DNA from 4 places in the Steroidobacter denitrificans genome. Region 4 is predicted to be linked to each of the others. Evidence: riboswitches for the same ligand, from Rfam matches in the RefSeq annotation. Region 4 holds a riboswitch; each other region holds the start of a gene.
The links. A riboswitch is a leader RNA that binds a small molecule or an ion and turns the genes downstream of it on or off. The one in region 4 is predicted to bind cyclic di-GMP.

Region 1: it holds a riboswitch for cyclic di-GMP, as region 4 does, so the genes downstream of both, ACG33_RS01755 (M23 family metallopeptidase) here and ACG33_RS12465 (hypothetical protein) in region 4, are expected to answer to the same signal.
Region 2: it holds a riboswitch for cyclic di-GMP, as region 4 does, so the genes downstream of both, ACG33_RS14245 (putative Ig domain-containing protein) here and ACG33_RS12465 (hypothetical protein) in region 4, are expected to answer to the same signal.
Region 3: it holds a riboswitch for cyclic di-GMP, as region 4 does, so the genes downstream of both, ACG33_RS16155 (hypothetical protein) here and ACG33_RS12465 (hypothetical protein) in region 4, are expected to answer to the same signal.

Annotation. Positions count from the first base shown of each region.
Region 1 is NZ_CP011971.1:406,487-412,089, forward strand. It holds gene ftsZ (cell division protein FtsZ) at 124-1,305, shown strand; gene lpxC (UDP-3-O-acyl-N-acetylglucosamine deacetylase) at 1,455-2,372, shown strand; gene ACG33_RS01750 (DciA family protein) at 2,460-2,774, opposite strand; cyclic di-GMP riboswitch class I at 2,857-2,947, shown strand; gene ACG33_RS01755 (M23 family metallopeptidase) at 3,217-4,137, shown strand; gene secA (preprotein translocase subunit SecA) at 4,328-5,603, shown strand, end outside.
Region 2 is NZ_CP011971.1:3,166,728-3,172,330, reverse strand. It holds gene ACG33_RS14250 (HD domain-containing phosphohydrolase) at 1-780, shown strand, start outside; cyclic di-GMP riboswitch class I at 1,112-1,198, shown strand; cyclic di-GMP riboswitch class I at 1,334-1,419, shown strand; gene ACG33_RS14245 (putative Ig domain-containing protein) at 1,610-3,442, shown strand; gene ACG33_RS14235 (M16 family metallopeptidase) at 3,701-5,152, shown strand; gene ACG33_RS14230 (M16 family metallopeptidase) at 5,301-5,603, shown strand, end outside.
Region 3 is NZ_CP011971.1:2,212,479-2,218,081, reverse strand. It holds gene ACG33_RS15760 (O-antigen ligase family protein) at 1-462, shown strand, start outside; gene ACG33_RS15755 (glycosyltransferase) at 455-1,870, shown strand; gene ACG33_RS16155 (hypothetical protein) at 1,963-3,060, opposite strand; gene ACG33_RS16150 (hypothetical protein) at 3,059-3,232, shown strand; cyclic di-GMP riboswitch class I at 3,258-3,352, opposite strand; gene ACG33_RS15750 (glycosyltransferase family 4 protein) at 3,523-4,626, shown strand; gene ACG33_RS15745 (GNAT family N-acetyltransferase) at 4,688-5,603, shown strand, end outside.
Region 4 is NZ_CP011971.1:2,768,391-2,773,993, forward strand. It holds gene ACG33_RS12455 (FAD-dependent oxidoreductase) at 1-125, opposite strand, end outside; gene ACG33_RS12460 (nitroreductase/quinone reductase family protein) at 230-751, opposite strand; cyclic di-GMP riboswitch class I at 1,063-1,148, shown strand; gene ACG33_RS12465 (hypothetical protein) at 1,377-2,684, shown strand; gene ACG33_RS12470 (glycosyltransferase) at 3,027-5,603, shown strand, end outside.

The sequences.
Region 1 (5,603 bases), 1.1 Mb from region 4:
TCGGATTGGGTGATCGAGTAAGGGCTGAGTGCGACTCGCGGGCTGCTGACCCGTGCGGCGTGCCAGGCAAGGGTCGAAACGTGGATTTGAGAGATGTCTAGAGGACATCGAAGGGGACTAGCGATGTTTGTACTTGCGGATACCGAAAACCAGGGCGCCGTCATCAAGGTCATCGGCGTGGGCGGCGGCGGCGGAAATGCCGTCGCCCATATGCTGTCGGCCGGGATCGAAGGCGTGGACTTCATTTGTATCAACACCGATGCGCAAGCGCTGAAGCATTCCAAGGTGAAAGTTGGACTGCAGATCGGTTGCAACATCACCAAGGGCCTGGGTGCCGGCGCCGATCCGGAAGTCGGTCGACAGGCGGCCATGGAGGACCGCGACCGGATCATCGAGATGATCGAGGGTTCGGACATGCTGTTCATTACCGCCGGCATGGGCGGCGGTACGGGAACGGGCGCGGCGCCGGTCGTGGCGCAGGTCGCCAAGGAGCTGGGCATTCTCACTGTCGCGGTCGTGACCAAACCCTTCGACATGGAAGGCAACAAACGCCTGGGCTCGGCTGAGCGCGGTATCGATGAATTAGGCAGGCATGTCGATTCTCTGATCACCATCCCCAACCAGAAGCTTCTGACGGTGCTCGGCGGCGATGTGACCTTGTTGGACGCCTTCAAGTCGGCCAATCAGGTATTGCAGGGCGCTGTCCAGGGCATTGCCGAGCTGATCACCCGGCCCGGCATGATCAACGTCGACTTTGCCGACGTGCGTACCGTCATGGCCGAGACCGGCATGGCGATGATGGGCTCGGGCTCGGCCCGCGGCGACAACCGCGCGCGTGAGGCGGCGGAGGCGGCGGTGTCCAGCCCGCTGCTGGAAGACGTCAACTTGCAAGGCGCCCATGGCTTGCTGATCAACGTCACGGCCGGGATGGATTTGCGTACCAGCGAGTTCAGCGTGGTCGGCGACACCGTCAAGCAGTACGCTTCCGAGGATGCGAACGTGGTCGTCGGCTGCGTGATCGATCCGGATATGCAGGAGGAAATCCGCGTGACCGTGGTGGCCACGGGCATCGGCCGTCCGGGTGTCATGGGCCAGCATTCGCCGGTGGATCAGCGTCGCATGACGGCGATTCAGGGAGGCCGCGGCCGCGTTCCCACCTTGGATGATCTGCATGTGCCGACCTATATCCGCAACCAGCGCGATCCGCATGTGTCGATGCAGCGCCGAGCGGTCGGTGACGGGTTGTCGGTCGAGGATACCTCGATGCTGGATATTCCGGCATTTCTGCGCCGGCAGGCGGACTGAAGACGGGGAGGCCGATCAGCATCGGGCGATAGACCGTCTCCGAACGCTGTTGCAAATGTGACGGCAAGTCAGAGACTTGCCGCTGTTTGCTCACAGTGCTAGGGTGCCGCGGCCTGCGTCCGATGTGCGCAGAAGGATAATCGAGCCGAATGCTGCGACAACGCACTCTCAAAAATACCATCCGCGCCACCGGCGTCGGCCTGCATTCCGGTAAAAAAGTGTTGATGGTGCTGCGTCCGGCACCCGTCGATACGGGCATCGTATTCCGGCGTGTCGATCTGGCGGAACCGGTAGACGTGGCGGCGCAGGCAAAAAATGTCGGCGACACCATGCTGGGCACCACCTTGGTCAGCGGCGGTGTCCGCGTTGCGACGATCGAGCACCTGTTGTCGGCCTGCGCCGGCCTGGGGCTGGACAACGCTTACGTGGACCTGTCGGCGGAAGAAGTGCCGATCATGGACGGCAGCGCCGGACCGTTCGTGTTTCTGTTGCAGTCCGCTGGTATCGAAGAGCAGGCCGCTCCCAAGCGTTTCATGCGTATCCTGGAGTGCATGGAGGTGCGTGACGGGGACAAGTGGGCGCGTTTCGAGCCGTATAATGGTTTTCGGATCAATCTGGCGATCGAGTTTGACCATCCTATTTTCAAGAAGCGTGCGCAAACCGCATCGATGGAGTTCTCGACCACTTCCTTCCTGAAGGAAATCAGCCGCGCGCGCACCTTCGGGTTCATGCGTGATCTGGAATTCCTGCGTGCCAGGAATCTGGCGTTGGGCGGCACGATGGAAAATGCGATCGTGCTGGACGATTATCGTATCCTGAACGAGGATGGTCTGCGTTACGAAGACGAATTCGTCAAGCACAAGATCCTGGACGCGATCGGCGATCTGTATTTGTTGGGCCGCAGCCTGATCGGTGAATTCAGCGGCTACAAATCCGGACATGCATTGAACAACCAGCTGGCGCGCAAGCTGATCGATACGCCCTCGGCCTGGGAGGAAGTCATCTTCGACGATGTGAAGGATGCGCCGATTTCCTACCTGCCCGTCGCTGCGATGGCGAGCGCTTAGCTGCCGAGCGTGGCGCTGCAGGCCGGAGCCGTCGGGTTCATGAAGATGTCGAAGCCGGCCGGACTCCTCCTCGGGTGCCGCGCATTGTCACCCGTCACGGAGCGACGGATCCTTGCGCCCCACCTTGACTTTGATTTTTGTGAACCGGGTCTCTCCGGTCTGGTTGAGGCGGGCGAGCAGAATGTCCTGGGCGTAGCGGATATAGGGACACCAGGCGGCGGAATCGGTCGCCACGATCAGTGTCTCGCCTCGATAACTGGCTGATATTATGTGATTTTTCTCTGGTCCTTCCAGCGATTTCCGGACCCGTGCGGTGAGATCGAGTACCGTCAGCGAACGCCGTTCCAGGGACTCGAACAGGGGGCCGAGGCCGGCGCTCAGAGGCTTCAAATGGTCGGACATCAGCTGAAATACATCAGGACGCACATGCCAGTGCTTGATCTTTGAGGGGTTGATTCTGCATATTCCGGATCCTTGAAGAAGATACTGCTCAGGGCAAACCTGCCGAAAGGCGGGGACGCAAAGCCACCGGTCTAAGGTTCGCGATGTCGGGCTACGATAGCGGGGTTGCCAGGATGTACAACACGAATTTATCGAGTTGGCGTCCACCGCGCGCGAATCCAACCGCGAGCTCGCCGTCTGCCGGCGGCTGGCTCAGGAATGATATGGGCGCAGCGGAATTCTTAATCGGACGCGAGTTGGATACAGTGAGATTAAACCTAAAGAGCGCGCGCTGCCGAGGACCGCAGATCCGATTCGGACCGACTCGCCTGATATCTCAAATACCGCTCGCACCCGCCGCCGCGGCGCGCACCTGTGATACCGCTCCCGGGGAGCGGATCTCATGAATGTGATCGTTTTCTCGCGGCGACTGGGCCGGGCTCGCCAGTTCGAACTCGGTCGACCGTTGGCGATGGGTGTATCGATCGCAGTCGTACTCGCCGTACTGTCCATCGTGTTGGCGGCAGGTGTACAACTGGGGCGTAGCGGCCTGGTCAAGGATCCCGCTGCACAAGTCGGCGAGTGGGGCGTTCGGCTGGAGGAGCAGCGCGGACAGGTACTCAAGACACGTCGTGAACTGCAGGACCGGCTCGATGCGCTGGCAGGTCGTGTCGGACAGATGAATGCCCGTATGATTCGCCTGGATGCGCTCGGTCGTCGACTGACGGAAATGGCGAACCTCGATAAAGGCGAGTTCAATTTCGATTCCGAGCCGGCCGTCGGCGGACCCGAGGGCCTGGTCGAAGGCGCGGTGGCGACCTCCAGCGACTTGACCGTCATGCTCGACGACCTGGCTCATCAGATCAGGGATCGCGAGCGGCAGCTGAGTGTGCTGGAAAGTCTGATCTCCACGCGCAATCTCAGCCAGCAGATCGTGCCGGGTGGACGCCCGGTGGCGAAAGGCTGGATATCCTCCTATTACGGCCTTCGCACCGATCCGTTCACCGGGCGCAAGGCGTTCCATCGAGGCGTCGATTTCGCCGGTCCGGCAGGCTCGGAAGTCGTCGCGGTGGCCTCGGGCGTCGTGACCTACGCCAAGGAGCGCTTCGGGTACGGCACTACGGTGGAAGTCAATCATGGCGACGGCTATGTGACGCGTTACGGCCATAATCAAAAGGTGCTGGTCGCGGTCGGCGATACGGTGCAGAAGGGCCAGTCCATCGCCCTCATCGGCTCTACGGGCCGTTCCACCGGTCCGCATCTGCATTTCGAGGTGCTCAGGCAGGGACGTGCCGTCGATCCGATGAGTTTTGTGCGCCGTTGAACTCCGTCCGGGACGGATATCGCATCCACCGCGCCGTCTGCGGAAAAGCCGCCTGCGGATTAAGATGGGGTGTCGGGCCGGCCGCGGCTTGCGGGTAAAACACCGGCGGAATTTTATCCGCCTGCGTTGAAAAACGGTGTGGGTGTACAATAACCGGCTTTCTCCCCTGCTCATTCTTCGGAGTTCCAGCGTGGCGAATTGGTTTGCGCAGCTGTTCGGCAGCCGTAATCACAGGCTGTTGGGCACTTACACCCGAAATGTCAGCTGCATCAACGCGCTGGAGGAGTCGCTCAAGACGCTGAGCGACGTGCAGCTGCGGGGCAAGACGATTGAATTCCGCGAACGACTGGCAGCGGGGGCCTCCCTGGACAGTCTGCTGCCGGAAGCTTTTGGCGTCACGCGCGAGGCAGCCCGGCGCGTACTGGGCATGCGCCACTTCGACGTGCAGCTGATCGGCGGCATGACCTTGCACCAGGGCAAGATTTCCGAGATGCGTACGGGCGAGGGCAAGACCCTGGTCGCGACCTTGCCCGCCTATCTGAATGCCCTGCCTGGCAAAGGCGTACATGTCGTCACCGTCAACGAGTACCTGGCTCAGCGCGACTCGGAATGGATGGCGGCGGTGTACCGGTTCTTGGGGCTGACGGTCGGCGTGATCAAGAGCGGCCAGTCATCCGAGGAGAAGCGGGCCGCCTATGCCTGCGATATCACCTACGGCACGAACAACGAGTTCGGCTTCGACTATCTGCGGGACAATCTGGCATTCCGGCTGGAGGATCGTGTTCAGCGCGAATTGTTTTTCGCCATCGTCGATGAGGTCGATTCCATCCTGATCGACGAGGCGCGTACGCCCTTGATCATCTCCGGACCGGCGGAAGAAAGCACCGAGCTATACGTCAAGATCAACGCGCTGGCACCACGGCTCGGGCGCCAGGAAAGCGAAGAGGGCGAAGGCGATTACTGGGCCGACGAGAAGTCGCGGCAGGTCCACCTGTCCGATGCCGGCCACGAGCGCGCCGAGGAACTGATCGTGGAGACAGGCCTGCTGCAGCCGGGTGAGAGTCTGTACGACGCCGCAAACATTCGCCTGATGCATCATCTCAATGCCGCCTTGCGGGCGCATTCCCTGTATCACCGTGATGTCGAGTACATCGTGCGCAACGGCGAAGTGATCATCGTCGACGAATTCACCGGCCGCACGATGCCGGGACGGCGCTGGTCCGATGGACTGCACCAGGCGATCGAGGCGAAGGAGAACGTGCGAGTCCGTGAAGAAAACCAGACCGTCGCCTCGATCACCTTCCAGAACTATTTCCGCATGTATTCGAAACTGTCCGGCATGACCGGCACGGCGGATACCGAGGCATTCGAATTCCAGTCCATTTACGGACTGGAGGTGGTCGTCATTCCGACGCACCGGCCGATGATTCGCAAGGATCTGTCCGACTTCGTGTACCTTACCCAGA
Region 2 (5,603 bases), 400 kb from region 4:
GGACTGCCGGCACTAGGGCGATATCTAGCGGTGCCCGCCGTGGTGAACGATGAAGTCGTGGCGGTGCTTGGGGTGGCCAACCGGGATGCCGACTATGCTCAGGATGATCAGCAGGGATTGCTCATGCTCGCGGACAGCTTGCTGCGCATCATTCAGATGAAGCGCGCACAATCACAGGCACTCAAATCGTTCCAGCGCGCCGACGTTGCGCTGCAGGGCATGATCGACTCCTTTGTGCGTGTCGGCGAACACCACGACCCCTACACCGCAGGTTCGGCACGGCGCCTGGCCGCGCTGGCGGTGGCAATCGGGCGTGAAGCCGGCCTGGATGGCGAGCGTCAGCACGCATTACGAGTTGCAGCGATGCTGCACGACATCGGCAACATCGCTGTGCCGGCCTCCATTCTTTCCAAGCCGGCGCCATTGACGGAAACCGAACTGGCCCTGATGCGTACCCATGTCGATGAGGGTTGCCAGCTCCTGGCAGATATCGATTTTGGCGCGCCTATCGCCGATATCATTTATCAAAGTCATGAGCGCTATGATGGCAGCGGCTATCCACGAGGTCTCAAGGCGACGGATATCCTGCTGGAAGCGCGTATCCTCGCGATTGCCGATACGGTCGAGGCAATGTGCTCATCCCGGTCGTACCGCCCTGCCGCCGACATGGCCGCGGCCATCGAAGAGATCAGACGTGGAGCAGGGCGACTGTATGACCCCTATTTGGCGGAGGCCTGCATCCGCCTGATCGATCAGCACGGATATAAGCTGCCGGAATAAATCCGGTAGACAGGATCTCTTGGCGCATCACGCGGCGGAACACCGCGCGATGCCTTGATCGGCTGATTCCTGCCTCCTTCCCCAGCGCCTCACGGCATCCTCAGCGGCTCCATTCCGCGGCCTGCCACATTCTGTATTCACGCTGCAGCCGTACTCCTCGTCCGCTCCCTGCCTGCTCAGTCGTCGGGCGCAGGCGCCGCGGCGTCTCGAGACGATGTCTGCATGCGTCATCCGATTGGCGCACTTACGTGAAATGAGACGGGTGCTGCACTGAGCTGTCGTCGCCCTACGACAATTGCAAACACATATTTGGTGATGTCTACTCGATGCCGCTACGCAAGGGCAGAACCGCTGAAAGGCGGTGACGCAAAGCCTCCGGTCCGAACGCGCGAGGGCGCAGGATAGCGGGGTTGCCGGTAGGAATCTCCATGCGAGTCTCTATCGTCATCCTTTGATCTTCCTCCTTTGCATGTTCCTTCCCCAGGCGCGAACGATAGCGGCGTGCAATGCGGTGCGTTGCGCGAGCAAAGATACGGAAACAGGAGCAGCAAACATTGGTTACGGGCAAACCCGTCGAAAGACGGGGACGCAAAGCTTCCGGTCTACGGGATTCCATCCTACGACAGCGGGGTTGCCGCATGAACCACGTCGCCATTAGCGACCGGAGATCATGTGTTGACCGGCGCCTCGCAGGCACACGTTGCGTACCTGCGGCGTCTCGCCGCTCCAACGGCGCATACCTGCGGCGCTTGCTCATTGCCCCACCTCGAATTTATCGCTCGCAATCATTTTGTGGCCTCGGGCGCAATACGACGCAAAGGTGCAAGGTATGAGCAGTGTTACGATTCTCAACAAATGCGCAACGCTGTTGCTGGCCGCGCTGGTTTTGAGCGGGTGCGGAGGTGGAGGTGGAGGTGGAGATTCCCAGGATCCGGCGGCGGGCACTGTGCCGCCGGCATCGCAACTGGTGGAGTCGACTCTCATCGAAAACAGTCCGCCGGAGATCGCGGGCACGCCGCCTGCAGCGGTGCAGGCAGGCGAGGTGTACTCGTTCATGCCCGTGGCCAGCGATGCCGACGGCGATTTTCTCGAGTTTACCGTGACCAACAAGCCTGCCTGGGCGCAGTTCAGCGTCGAGACGGGGCGGCTGACCGGTACACCCGACGACGCCAGTGTAGGTGAGACGGAGGATATCGTCATTTCCGTGACCGACGGGCGAGATACACGCTCCGTCGGTCCGTTCAAGATCCGTATCCATTCTCGCAATCTGCCGCCGTCGCCTGCTGTGAATGCGGCACCGGTGATTTCGGGTGTGCCGAGCGGTTCGGTTCTGGTGAACCAGGCCTACCTGTTCCAGCCCGTCGCGACGGATGCGGACGGTGACCGGTTGTCGTTCTCCATTTCCAACCGTCCTTCCTGGGCCAGCTTCAGCACCAGCACCGGCCGGCTCAGCGGCACGCCTGGTGTGAACCGGGCTGGACGCTATGCCAATATCACGATCAGCGTAAGCGACGGCAAAGCCGGCACAGCCTTGGCGCCATTTTCCATCGAAGTGCGATCCGACAATCGCGCCCCGACGATCAGCGGCACCCCTGCGGCAGCGGTTCAAGCAGGGCAGGCCTATTCATTCCAACCGTCCGCCAACGATCCTGACGGTGATACGCTGACCTACTCGATATCGAACCGTCCGAGCTGGGCTGCTTTCAGCAGCAGCACCGGCCGGCTTAGCGGCACGCCCTCGGCCGGCGAGGTCGGCAACTATGCGAACATCGTTATCGGCGTGAGCGACGGGCGTGCCTCGGCGATGCTGAGCGCCTTTTCCATCGTCGTCCAGGAGAAGCCCAATGCGGCGCCGAAGATCAGCGGCACGCCGCCCGGCAGCATCGATGTCGGAGCGGCCTACTCGTTCGTTCCCAGCGCCAGTGATGCCGATAAAGATACGCTGGGCTTCTCGATCCAGAACAAGCCTGTCTGGGCAAATTTCGATACGGCAACCGGTCGGCTCAGTGGTTCGCCGGCCGATAGCCATGTAGGCGCTACGACGGGTATCGTCATCAGTGTAAGCGACGGTCGTGCAACGGCATCGCTGCCGGCGTTCTCGATCACGGTGAAGGCCGTGGAAAACAAGGCACCGATCATCAGCGGTACGCCGGCGACGAGCGTGAATGCAGGGGTGGCCTATAGCTTCCGGCCGACAGCTTCCGATCCGGAAGGTGATAATCTGACATACAGTATCAAGAGACTGCCGGCCTGGGCGTCGTTCAATACGAATACCGGCCGCTTGTCGGGCACTCCGGCCGAGAGCGACGCAGGCAGTTACGCGAACATCGTCATCTCTGTCAGCGATGGCAAGAATACGACGAGCCTGCCGGCTTTCATGATTACGGTCGTCAAGTCCTCGACCGGTGTTGCGACGGTGCAATGGACGCCTCCGACGGAAAATTCCGACGGTACTCCATTGACAGATTTGGCAGGATTTCGCGTCAAGTACGGCAAGTCGGCCTCTACTCTGGATCAGACGGCCGATATAGAAAATCCGGGCGTGGCCACCTACGTGGTGGAGGATCTCACTTCAGGTACTTGGTATTTCGCAGTGCTGGCGTATACCAGCAGCGGTATAGAAAGCGGTTTGTCCAACATCGCCAGCAAGACCATACCTTAGATATTCTTCGGAGACAGTTCCTCGGCTTGCGGATCGGGAACGAATCGTTCCCGATCCGGTACAGCGCTGAGGCTGGATATTTGCAGGGTTACTCCACCGGCCCCGGCAGCTCCTGGTGTATTCTGGCTGCGACCTGTACACCGGAGCTTCATGCCGATGAATCGGACTTCGAGAGTCTGTCTGGGCCCATCGTTCGTGGTGCCGACATACCTGGGATGGAATCGGGCCTGTTCCTCAGGATGGTTCAGGATATTATCGTTGCGGGCGGTCCGCAGGGGAGTATCGGGATTGCCGGGCAAGGGTTTGCTGGCGGCAGGTCTTCTTGGTGGATTGCTGTTTCTCCAGACCGGCTCCATGGCTGCGGCAGTGGCGCGCCCGGCGAAGATGGATCCCGCGGCGTCCGGTACAGCAAAGAAGGTACATATCTATTTCAGCGAAACGACGCTGAAGAACGGATTGCGCGTACAACTCGCCGAAGATCACGGCGCTCCGGTGATTGCTCTGAACATCGCCTACGACGTCGGCTCACGTAACGAGCGCAAGGGACTGACCGGATTTGCGCATCTGTTCGAGCACTTGATGTTCAAGGGCTCGAAAAATGTCGGCGACGGCGAGCATTTCTACCAGATTTTCTCGAACGGCGGCTCGATGAACGGGACGACTGGCGCCGATATCACACTGTATTTCGCCACGTTGCCGGCAAACCAGCTGGAATTGGCGCTGTTTCTGGAAGCCGATCGCATGCGTTCTCTCGATCTGACGCAGGAGAAGCTCGACAATCAGCGCCATGCGGTCCAGGAAGAACGCCGTCTACGCGTGGATAACCAGCCTTATGGCCGCGCCGACGAATACTTCGGAGAACTGTTCTACGACAACTTCGCCTATAAGCATTCGACGATAGGGTCCATGGAGGATCTCAATGCGGCGAGCCTCGAGGATGCAGCCGACTTTTTTCAAACCTACTACGCACCGAACAATGGAGTGCTCAGCCTGGTCGGCGACTTTGATTCGACACAGGCCCTGAAGCTCATCCGCAAGTATTTCGAAAGCATTCCTCGGCAGCCGGCCCCGCCCGCGGTCGAGTTGAAAGAGCCGCTGCAGACGGCGGAACGCCGTGACACCGTGACGGATCCTCTCGCCCGATTGACGCAGATCCAGATCGCCTACAAGCTGCCGGCCGGCAACACGGCGGATCTGCCTGCCTTGCAGGTGCTTTCCTCGATCCTGCAGGGAGGGCAAAGTTCCCGGCTTTACCAGAGCTTGAACAAGGACCGGGAACTGGTCGTCGACATCGGCGGCTTTGTCGATGAGCGCATCGGTCCCGGCGGACTCTACATAGGCGCCACCCTGCGCCCGGACAGCAAGCCTGCCGATGTGGAGAGCGCCATCTATACACAAATCGATCTGTTGATGAAGGCTCCGGTGGCTGCATGGGAATTGCAGAAGGCCAAGAACACCACTCGTCTCGTCTTCCTGCAAAGTATCCGCAGTGTGCAGGCACGTGCCACTTTGCTGGGTAGCTACACAGTCAAATTCGGTGACCCTGACCTGATCAATACCCGTCTGGACCAGTTCGATACTGTCACGGATGACGATGTGCAGCGCGTGGCGCGGCGTTACTTGCAGGCGCGCAATCGCACCGTTGTCGTTACCAGCCCCATACCGGCCGGCGGCTCGGCGGCTGCGGCACTCGAACAACCTGGCGCCTGAGATGATGAATCCTGATCGGAGGGGCGAAATGCCCCAAGATTGACGTCAACCTGATGAAAGACCGGCTCAATCGAACATCTTCGTCAAAATGGCGAAGCTCAGGTGACAAAAGACTCTCGGACCGTAAGAGACTGAAGGAATGATCCGGATGAGGTGCGTAATCCCGTTTTTACTCGGCGGCAGCCTGCTGATGCCCCTCCTGGCGCATACCCAGGTGCCGGGGACGCAAGTGGCTGAAAGAGCGACGGAGTCGATCAGGGGCGTCGAACTGAAAGGCAGAGTGCCCGTGAATCCGCAACTCCTGCACGTGAGTTTGCCCACGCCCCAGGAAGCCGTACTGTCCAATGGCTTGCAAGTGTTCTTGCTGGAAGATCACAAGCTCCCGGCGTTTTCCCTGCAATTTTCCATTCACGGAGGTGGACTGGCCGATCCGCCGGGACGGTACGGAGTG
Region 3 (5,603 bases), 560 kb from region 4:
GTCCGGTATCCGTGGGGTATTGGGGTTGGCGCGTTTCCTCTCGTTCGCACGGAACTTTTCGGAAGATTTCAGGATACACATAATCTTTATTTGGAAGTTCTAACAAATATAGGCATTCAAGGCGGGGTGATTTTCTTCGGATTTTTGCTATGCATATGGAGGGTTCTGCGTGGCATACAGCGAGATACAACTGAGCAAATAGAAAGCCTATCAGATGTAGAGAAAAATTCACTTGTATCTTCTCATGCAAGTGATCTGAAGTTTTTATTGGCCGCTTCAAAAGCAACGTGGACTTTCCTGGTTATTCGTCTGGCGCTCGGCGCATTTGGAATGGATCTTTATGAGGTCTACTGGTGGTTCTTGGCTGGTGTCACAGTAGCAATGGTTAGGATCAATAAGGTAGCGCGAGACAAGACCAGCCATTTTATTGCTACATGTGTGACGAGTAAGACTCGTGAATAGCGATCCGAAGGTTGTTGATCTGAGATCCGTTCTAGCGGAATACGGATGGAGTCGCTATGCGCTGAAGGAATATGCGGTAGCGTCGACGCTTGGTCGTAATCTGTTCGAGAAAGCCGCCGTATCTACAGCTAAAATAGCAGGGTGGTATGGCGACTGGTTCAGTCGTGCGCGGTATGTGTGTCGGGCTGTACGGCTGTTGGAGGGTTTCAAGATCAGTTCTGAGCTTTCCTATTTACACGCATGCGTGATCAGCGATGCGAAAGGCTATAGTGGTAAAAATATTGAGAATAGAGTTCGTCAGTCTTATCTGAGGAGCTCAATGGCACGCGGTCGGCGTAATCTATATCTTCGGCATGGCAGTGCACTAGCTGCAGCAATGAAATTTCCGCGAGAGAACGACAGTGATCACCGGCAGGGTAATCTGTTAGTTCTTAAACGATTCAATGCTGGTACCGGGGAGAAAGGGGTTCTCTATCTCCAGTACACAGAGTCTATTAGTAGTTTCGTCGCTCTGTTTGATTTAGATTCTCTTTGTAACCGCTACCGGATTGTTGTGGAGCCAAGTTCCTGGGGTTATCAAGATGATGCATTCCTTCTTCTGATTCATCCCGGCCTCGATGTTGTTATCCTCGCTCAGGATGAACTCGATTTTGAGTATGTCAGGTCTCTGAATGGCCATTTGCACCCGCTTCGGATCGGTGCGGGAGACTGGATTGATCCTTACGTATTTTCGGCTCAAGCGGAGCACAAGGAGTTCGATTTCGTAATGGTTGCTAGTTGGTCGCCGGTTAAGCGGCATTCAATCTTCTTTTCCGCCTTAGCAGAGGCAGGACTTGCAGATGCTCCGATAGCCTTGATTGGGTATCCCTGGGAAGGCCGGAATCAATCGCATATTGAAGATTTAGCTCGTTCCTATGGACTTACCAATGTTGCGTTTCACGAGTGTATTCCGAGAGAAGAGGTGGCGAGAATAATTCGTCGTTCTCGTGCAGGTGTAATGCTAACGCGGAGAGAAGGGGCGAATCGAGGCGTATACGAATGTCTTTTCTCGGGGGTTCCAGTTGTTATTTCTCGCGAGAATCGGGGGTTTAACAAAAGTCATATCACGGCAGAGACGGGAATACTTGCGAGTGATAATGAGCTTCCGAGCGCACTGTGCAGAATACGTGATGAGGCACATACTTTTAAGCCAAGGGAATGGGCCTTGCTCAATACCGGATATCGGAATGCATGGCGCATCCTAAATGAAAAGCTCCGCGGACTAGCTATAGATAATAGGGAACCCTACACCAAGAATATTGCGCTCATTAAAAGTGCACCTTTTGCAGTGTATGATGTTTATGTAGAGCAGGTAGAGTTGACGCCGGAGTATGAAATTCTAAAATCGTTCATTAGGGACAGCGTATAGTAGTGCCTCAGGGAGTAGGAGAGATTTCGTAAAACAACAAGGCCCAAGTATGACTACCTGGGCCTTGTTATATAGTGAACAAAGCAGAATAACTATTGAACAGATACGTTAGTCGGAGGAGTCGGCGAGGCCAAAGCTTTGCTGGTGGTGCCGATCGTTATCGGATATCCCTGACTGTTGACGTTACCGCTGGAGTCGATCACGTATAAGTATGCCTGCTTTCCGGAGGAAAACTCACCGGTATTTACGCGGAACTGAACGGATCCATTTGCCCAAGAAATAGGCAGCTGGACTTCCTTTTGACGAACCGCCGACCATGTGGCTGCGTCGCCTATCTCTATGCGAGCCCGCGTGAAGTCGATAAAAATATCATCGATGTTGTAAGAACCAGCGGTGCCGCAGCCTCGTTCTGCGCTATCGATCATGTTTGGATAATCTATGGTATGTGAATTCAGGCCAAGAGTGGATGCTAGCCAGTTGTTCTTGCTCCAAGCCTGAGTACCGTCTACAGATACTGAGAACGTGTTGGAGCTAGCGTCAGCCCAAACTTCGATCCGGTGCCATTTGCCAGCCTGAAGTGAAGGGCCGGATCCCCATTCTGTCGTTGGGCTGCATGTTCCGGCGGTGCATTCTGAATAGCCGCGAACCTGGTACGAGGTTCCGCATCCAGCGGAGAGGTAAATATTGTTCTGAGGTGAATTAGCGTAAAATCGAAAAAATTTTCCAGACTGCGTGTTGGATGGCATCATAAACTTGAAGGTCGTATATAGCTGATTTCCCGCGCCAGATACGTCTGTTGAGACGCCCCCACTCTCCGATGAAGAAAAGGCACGGCGGAGATAACCGCCTGAGTTGGTTGGGCCCCCAGACTGGACGGATAGCTCCGATGAATTTGCTGACCAGGAACTGCCGCCTCGTTGCGCATAGAAGCCGTCCGAATTGAGTTGACGATCTTCGAAATCCTTGAACCGAAAATTGAGAAATTTACCCGATTTCCATGATATGCCACTATTGTTATATGCGCCACGGGTGCCAAATCCCGAACCACTTACAGTGATCAATTCACCGTGAGCTGCGGTTCCAGAGACAGTGGTGATTGTAGGCGCGGCTTGGGTGGTGGGTACAAGGACGATCGAGCTAATGGTGCATATGACCGAAGCCATGCCTGTGGATAAGGAAAATTTTGTCATGAGTACTTCTCAGAACTTGCTATCAGTTCAAATTGTGGCTGTTATCAATACCAAACTACTAAGCCAGTTGGCTCAAAGTGGTCTTGGTGTCGATGCGCACGATAAAATCGGGAAGGGTATTGAAAGACGCAGTCCAACCAATGGTATGCACTCAAGCAGAAAGCATGAATAAAATCTGTGATCCATGACCCATTCCCTCTAATAACCCCACAACTTAGATCTCAATTGTGAGCTGGCCGGTTGACCGGAAGCTTTGCGTCACCGCCTTACAGCAGCTTTGCCCTTCGAGCGAAACGGAGTATGGAAGGCTACTTTTGGGCGCGCAATAGTATCTTTGATGCGACAGGCAGATTCACCACCAGCCTCATGTCAATTATTCGGGTCCACAGTTGTTCTGTTGTTTTCGCTGTCGCTAATTGGCAACACGGTGATGATGCGTTAACGGCGAAGAGGATCCAATAAATGAATCTCAAGCTAGCTATTGTAGCACCAGGCGAATTTTTTGGAGGCGCTGAACGCCAGATTCTTAGCCTACTCGATCATCTACAAAATCAATCGATCACATGTAAACTAATCTTGTTGCATGATCGAGAGTTGGCTACACAAGCACGAGCGCTGGGTGCGGACCCATACATAACCGGAAATGGCAGGCGCTTCGATTTTCAAGCCTTGTTCGATCTGCGGTCTGTTCTACAAACCTATAATGTTGTTCATACGCATGGTTACAAGGCGACCATTCTGGCGGCGTTGGCACGCCCTCGTAAAGGATTCACGCTTGTAAAGACCGAGCATGGTCGAGTTGAAGTTGGAAGGGGGAGTGTGCTACAGCGGCTGACTAGCAATGTTTATAGAAAACTCGAGAACAGTCTTTCTCGACGAGTCGAAGCTACCGTTGTCTATGTAACCGAGGAACTACGGCTATCCTGTTTGACCGAACACGAAGGCATGGCCTCTAGGATCATTCATAATGGTATAGATTCTTCACGAATTTCTAATCTTATACGCCCTGAAGAGTTCTCAAAGGAGTATTTCAATTTAGTGGTGCTCGGGCGGTTAGAGAATGTGAAGGGTGTGCAATATGCGATTGATGCCATGCAAGATCTGGACGTTCCAGATAAGATCAAGTTGCATATTGTTGGCGACGGTCCCTTGTACTATACACTTACTACTTTGGCTAAACGCGGCCCGCGGGAAGCATCGATTGTCTTCCACGGGTTCAGATCAGATGGAGCAAGATTTGCGGCACACGCAGACCTTCTCCTCATACCTTCGCAGCATGAGGGATTGCCATATACCCTGCTAGAGGCGGTGTGTGCCGGCACTCCAGTTTGCGCTAGCAACGTAGGCGGATTAGCTGAAGTTCTTCAGCACGAAAGGACGGCTCTATTGATCCCGCCGGCCAACCCGTTATCAATTCGTTCAGCAATACTTCGCCTATATAACGACGATAAGTTTCGACTATCGTTGGCTGCAACGGCAAAAGCAGAATTGTCCGAACGATTCTCATCGAAATCGATGGGAGACGCGTATATCAACCTCTATCGCGACTTGTATTTGTCAAATTGAAGCGCCGAAAAACCAATGGCGAATACGTATCTGGTGCGAATCATTGGCGTCGAGATCTTGGATGACTGATATTGATTACAGGGTCGAGCGGTGGAGCGAGGTCGACTGGCTTGCATCCGATAAAGAATACCATCGCATCATGTCTGCATCTAATGCTGATCCACTATTTAATTCTTGGATGTGGACAACGTTATGGTGGCGTATTTTTGGATCGAAGCTCGAGGCGAAGTTATGCGTTCTGGCGATATATTGTAAAGATATGCTGGTCGGTATCGCGCCATTTTATTGTCGGAGTGAGTCGAGAAAAGTATTTTTTCCAACGACTACTGTTCAGCTTGTAGGAATGAGTTGGCGGAATCCCGATGTGCAACTTAGCGAATATCTGGATATTGTTGCTACGAAGGACGCTTACCTTGGTGTTCAAAAAGCTTGTATAAAATACATCAAGGAACTGTATGCGCATCCTGAAATAATAATTGTCTCCACCCGTGCCCCAAATATGTGGGTGGAGGCATTGGAGCATCGATTTGGCTGCGCTAGTTATACTCGATCCGTAGACGCATCAATTAGTTATCAGGCCGATATCGATGGAGGATTCTCGGTTTATTTATCGAACATAAGCGCCTCTGCACGGCGATCGCTTCTTAATTTGAGGCGCAGATTAGAAAGACATGGAAGGGTGGAATTCTTGTTTATCAACACGAGAGAGGAAGCGCTACATGCGTTGCATGAGCTAAATTTATTGCATGCCACCCGATGGGGAAGTCCCGCCTTTAGCGGTGAGAGGTTGGAGTTTCATTCTAATTTTATCTTAGCAGCTATGAAGCGTGGAATATTAAGGATGTCACGGCTGCTAGTAGGGGGGCGACCGATCTCAATTTTATATGACGTCAGGATTGAAAAACGACAATACAATTTGCAAATGGGATTTGATCAGACTTTCGATAATAAACTCTCTCTAGGATTGCTTCACTTGG
Region 4 (5,603 bases):
TCATCGATCATCCCCGGGGTCATCGAGGAATTGATGGTGTTGGTCGTCTCGCAGATCCGGTTCGGAACCCGCATCGGACCTATCTGTAATGGCGTGAATAGATGCGTGAATTTCATATCGCTCATGACAGCTTTCCTTCCATCCTCCGTCCCCTCATCCCCCGTCCCGGTCCGCAACCTCGCCTCTCGGTTCGCGATTCGGCCGCTTCTCGCCCCCGCGAAAAATCCGCTCAGGCCGGAGCACTCACCGTCAGCCGCTTCACGGCAAAAGGGCGCTCCGTTTGCATCTGAAAGTAACCCCAGGCGGGAAACACCTTCACCAGCCGCGGCCACAGTGCTTCGCGCTCCTCTGTCGTCACATCGCGCGCCACCGCCGCGTACTTGTCGAAATCAAGCTGCACCCAGCAGTTCGGATTGGCCTGCAGATTCATGATCCAACTCGGATGTTGATCATAGCCGGCCAGCGAGCCCACCACGATCATGTCCTCCCCATCGCGCATGAACACCGCCGGCGTGGTGCGCTGCTTGCCCGTCTTGCGGCCGATCGTCGTCAGCAACAGCGTCGGAAAGCCGCCCTGCGCGTTCTGTCCCGTCGATCGACCCGCAGGATCGGCCAGGTACGCCTCCACATCAGCGTGTGCATCGCTTCTGATCAGTTCCAACGAGGCTGTGCGCTCCTTGAACCAGGCCCACTCCTCATCGTTCATCCAGTCAGGCTTCTGCATGTTCTCTCGATTCGTCTTGGTCACCATTGTCAGCCTCTCCAGATGGGTGATGCGAGATGACGTGCATCTCACGGGACAACTCCTGCGGGACAACTCACACGGGACAATGCCGCGCCGCGGCCTCGCCACGCCCGCCGTGGGTAAACGTGTCTTTTGCGATGGTCGACCCGCCTGGTCAACCCTCATTTGGGGTAGAGCCGCCGTGACTGACGACAGCCGCGAGCAAGACCGTCCTGCCTGTCATGGAGCAGTTTCCGCACGAAATCCTGGCGGGGAATCCTGGAGGGCTCGACATAGAGGGCTTGACATATGCGCCGTCCATGTCAATCATGACATCGTCAAACAATGGGCAAACTCGCCGAAAGGCGGGGACGCAAAGCTTCCGGTCTACAGGAATCATTCCCAGGACAGCGGGGTTGCCGCGGAGCCGCGAACATTGATTCGCGGTTGCCGACTCGCCATCGATCAGCGGTGAATACCGGCCGATCGATCCAGAATCCAAGCGAGACGGACCGTGCAAAGCGACATCCTCCCCGAATGAATTCCCCGCGGGCATTGCGTCGAGCGTCGGCCGCCGGCGAGTTTTACTCGCTCGTGACCGCAGTGCCGGCCCTGAAACAGGCGTCATGGGATCCGTGACCGGGGAACGAGCGTGGCCGACAACACCAGCAAAGTCTTCCAAGCGCCGGCGGTCGAGACCGCCGGTTTCCAGACGGTGACGCATGGCGACGCCGACACCGGGGCAACGCTGTTCGTCATCAATTTATGCGCCTCCATCGCTCCGATCTCGACCGACGGCCGCAATCTTCCAGGCCTGGAGAACTACCGGCTCTATCGAGTTTCACGCCTGGAGGACGGCCGTACCCGCCATCGCCTGCGCCTGGGTTTTTTTTCCAGCGAAGCACACGCCGAGAATGTGCTCGCCCTGGTTCGCCAGCAATACCCGACGGCCTTCACCGCCTGCCTGCACGAGGAAGACCGCAAATTCGCCCGAGGCTACCTGGCGCCGGCCGGCCGCGAAACAGTCGTGAAACCCAGGCCGGCGGCGGCACCCGTTGCCGCACCGACGGCCGGGGAGCGACCGGCGCGCCAAGCACCGGCGGAGCTCGTGGTCACGCCGCTGCAAGCCGCCGGTATCCGGCCCGCCACGACACGTCCCATGCGCCGCTCGCCTCCGCAACTCGATACCACCCAAACGATCCGTGCATTGACGCGCGCGGAACTCGAAGATGAAGGACTGGAAAAGTGGTTTGCCATCCAGTTGGCCGCTTCCGAGCAACCGGTCAATCTCGACACCATGCCGCATCTCGACATCTTCGACGCCTATCGGCTGTACTCGGTGGCCTCGATGAATGCCGGCAAGATCGTGCACTCGCTGCGGCTCGGTTTTTTCAAGGAGGATATTTCGGCCGAAGCGGTCGGCGGCTATCTCAAGACATTTTTCTCGACACCGACGGTTCTGCGCGTGAGCGAAGCCGAGTACACCCGGTTCAAGGCTCCTCCGGAGCAGACACGGCCGGCGGCGAGCGCGGACATCGTCACGCTCACTCCGGCTCGCGCGCCTCGAGCCGACATCCCGACGATAACGCTGGCCGTGCCCACGCCGGACTTCGCCCCCCTGGCAACCGGCGCATTCGAATCGCGGACCGGCGACCGACAGACCGTCGAGCAACTCGATGCCGCAACCACGGGCAGTTTCAAATCCGGTATCAGCGCCTCGACCCTGGCGCAGCTTGCATCACGGCACGAGCCCAAGGCCATTGTGTCTGCGCGGCAGCGTCCGACACCCTCGCGCAACAGGACAGGCATGACGGGCAAGCACAAGGCCCTGGCGCCACGCAGCTTGTCGGAGCAACTGCTGGAAGAAGCTCGTGCCGTCGCACTGTCCGAAAGCGGTATTCGTGAAATTCCCAAGAACGGCTCGCTGTTTTCGCGTCTGGTCGGCAAGCTGACACGTTGACACCGGGCCATCACGACGCTCGGCGCCTCCCGACAGCACAGCGGCACGCTGAAATCCTATCGCCGCACCCAGCGACGCTGCGTACTGCGCCAAGACATCCGACTTGGTGCGCTCCACCAGGACGTCTTGAGTTAACATGTCGCCCGGACCGCCCGCCGGAATCAACCCTTCCCGGCAATACGCAGCCATCCTGACGGCTCGCCGTGGACTCAGCCGTGATTCTCATCCGACGAAGTGTCTTCCATCATCATCCTGCATCCAGTGACCCTGCGCGGCAGCCTGATTGCGGATCATGATATCGGCTCGGGCAAGCGGCCTGCGGCGTTCGCGCCAGCCTGAATCATGAAAGATTCCGGCATCGCCGTGGCGTTGGTTTTCGCCATACTCACGTTCGGACTGTGGGCCTACATGAACCGTCCCGCCGCTGAGCCGCCCTGGCCGGCCCGCGTGCAGGGCATGGCCTTCTCGCCGTTCCACGCCGACCAGGATCCGGCCTATCGCAGACTACCCGACAGAACGCAGATCGAGGCGGATCTGCAGCTGCTGTCCGGCAAGGTCGCCGCGCTGCGCATCTATTCCTCGCTGTACAGCCTGGCGGAAGTGCCGCAGCTCGCCGCACATCACGGCATCAAGATCACGGTCGGCGCCTGGCTGGATACTCGGCGGCACAGCAATGAAGCGGAAATCCACGGAGCCATCCGCCTGGCGCAGGACAATGACAATGTCACCCACGTCATCGTCGGCAACGAAGTCCTGCATCGTGGCGATCTGACGCTCGCCGAGCTGGTGCAGCACATCGACCGAGTCCGGGAAGCGGTGCAACAGCCGGTCAGCACTGCCGAGCCGGCCCATGTCTGGCTGAGGAACCCCGAACTGGCGCAGCACGTGGATTTCGTCACCGTGCACCTGCTGCCTTACTGGGAAGGCATCGGTGTCGAACAGGCGAACGATTTCATTGCCGGCACGATGCGACAGCTGCAAGCGGCTTTTCCCGACAAGCTCATCGTCATCGGAGAGGTGGGTTGGCCTTCCGACGGGCGCACCCGCGGTCAGGCGATCGCCTCGGTCAGTCACGAAGCGCTGTTTCTGCGCCGCTTTCTGCGCCTGGCACGTGATGCAGGCTATGTCTACTATCTGATGGAAGCCTTCGATCAGCCGTGGAAGGCGCGCTTCGAAGGCGCAGTCGGCGCCTACTGGGGCGTGTACGATGTACATCGTCGGCCGAAATTCGAATTCGTCGCTCCCATCGTGCGCGTACAGCGTTGGCAGTTGCTCGCCGTCATTTCGGTGGCGCTCGCCGCCCTCCTGCTGGGACAGCTCTATATGCACAGTACGGCGCTGCGCATCCGCGGACGCGGCCTGCTGGCGATGGTGGTCTATGCGGCAGCCACCGCCGCGGTATGGATCATCTACGACTACTCGCAGCGATACCTGAGTTTCGGCGGCATCATCATCGGCGCCTTGCTGATCCTGTGCATGCTCGCCGTGATCGCACTGCTGCTGACCGAAGCACACGAATGGGCCGAGGCGCACTGGGCCACCACCCGGCGGCGGCGTTTCACCGTCTCTTCGGTACCCTCACGACATTGGCCGAAAGTTTCCATTCACGTACCGGCCTACAATGAACCGGTACCGATGTTGATCGAGACGCTGAACGCGCTCGCCGCGCTAGACTATCCGGACTTCGAGGTCATTCTGGTCGACAACAACACGGCCGATGAAGCCGTGTGGCGGCCTTTGGAGGCGCATTGCCGGCTCCTCGGTCCGCGCTTTCGCTTTTTCCATGCCGCACCGCTGGCCGGCTTCAAGGCCGGCGCATTGAACTACGCGCTGCGCCGCACGGCTGCGGACGCCGACATCATCGCCGTGATCGACAGCGACTATCGCGTCGATACGCGCTGGCTGTGCGACCTGGTGCCGGGCTTCGATGATCCGAAGGTCGCGATCGTACAGGCACCGCAGGATTATCGGGACAGCGGCGCCAGCTTGTTCAAGGCGATGTGCTACGCCGAGTATCGCGGTTTTTTTCACATCGGCATGGTGACCCGCAATGAGCGCAACGCCATCATCCAGCATGGCACCATGACCTTGGTTCGCCGCGCGGCCCTGGAACAGGCAGACGGATGGGCTCAGTGGTGCATCACGGAGGATGCCGAATTAGGCCTGCGCTTGTTCGCCCTAGGTCATGAAGCCTGCTATCTGGTGCATAGCTACGGCCGCGGTCTGATGCCGGACAGCTTCGCCGACTATAGAAAACAGCGCTTCCGCTGGGCCTACGGCGCCGTGCAGATCCTGCGCATACATGCCGCTGCCTTGTTCTCCGGCACACGTTCACGGCTGACACGCGGCCAGCGTTATCATTTCATCGCCGGCTGGCTGCCCTGGCTCGCCGACGGTCTCAATCTGATCTTCACCCTGGCGGCTTTGTGCTGGTCGGCGGCAATGATTCTGTGGCCCAATCGCATCGATCCGCCGCCGATCATGTTCTCGGCGCTGCCGCTGGTCCTGTTCACGTTCAAGCTGCTGAAACTTGCCCACCTGTATACTTCGCGCATCGGCACGAACGTGCGCCAGACGTTCGCCGCGGCAATGGCGGGACTGAGTCTGTCGCACACCATCGGCAAGGCGGTGATCAAGGCTCTGTTCACCCGCGACGAACCTTTTTTTCGTACGCCCAAGCATGGCACGCGGCATGTGCTGGCTCGCGCCGTTACAGATGCCCGGCAGGAAATGCTGATACTGGCGGCACTATTGCTGGCGGTCCTGGGTCTGACTCATCGGTTCGCAATTGCACCCGGACTTGTGATCGGCCTGCCGCGGGAGTTGAAGGGAACCGACGTCTCGGTCTGGATCGCGGTCCTGCTGATCCAGGCGGTTCCCTATGCCGCCGCCTTGCTGATGTCGATCATCGACGCCTTG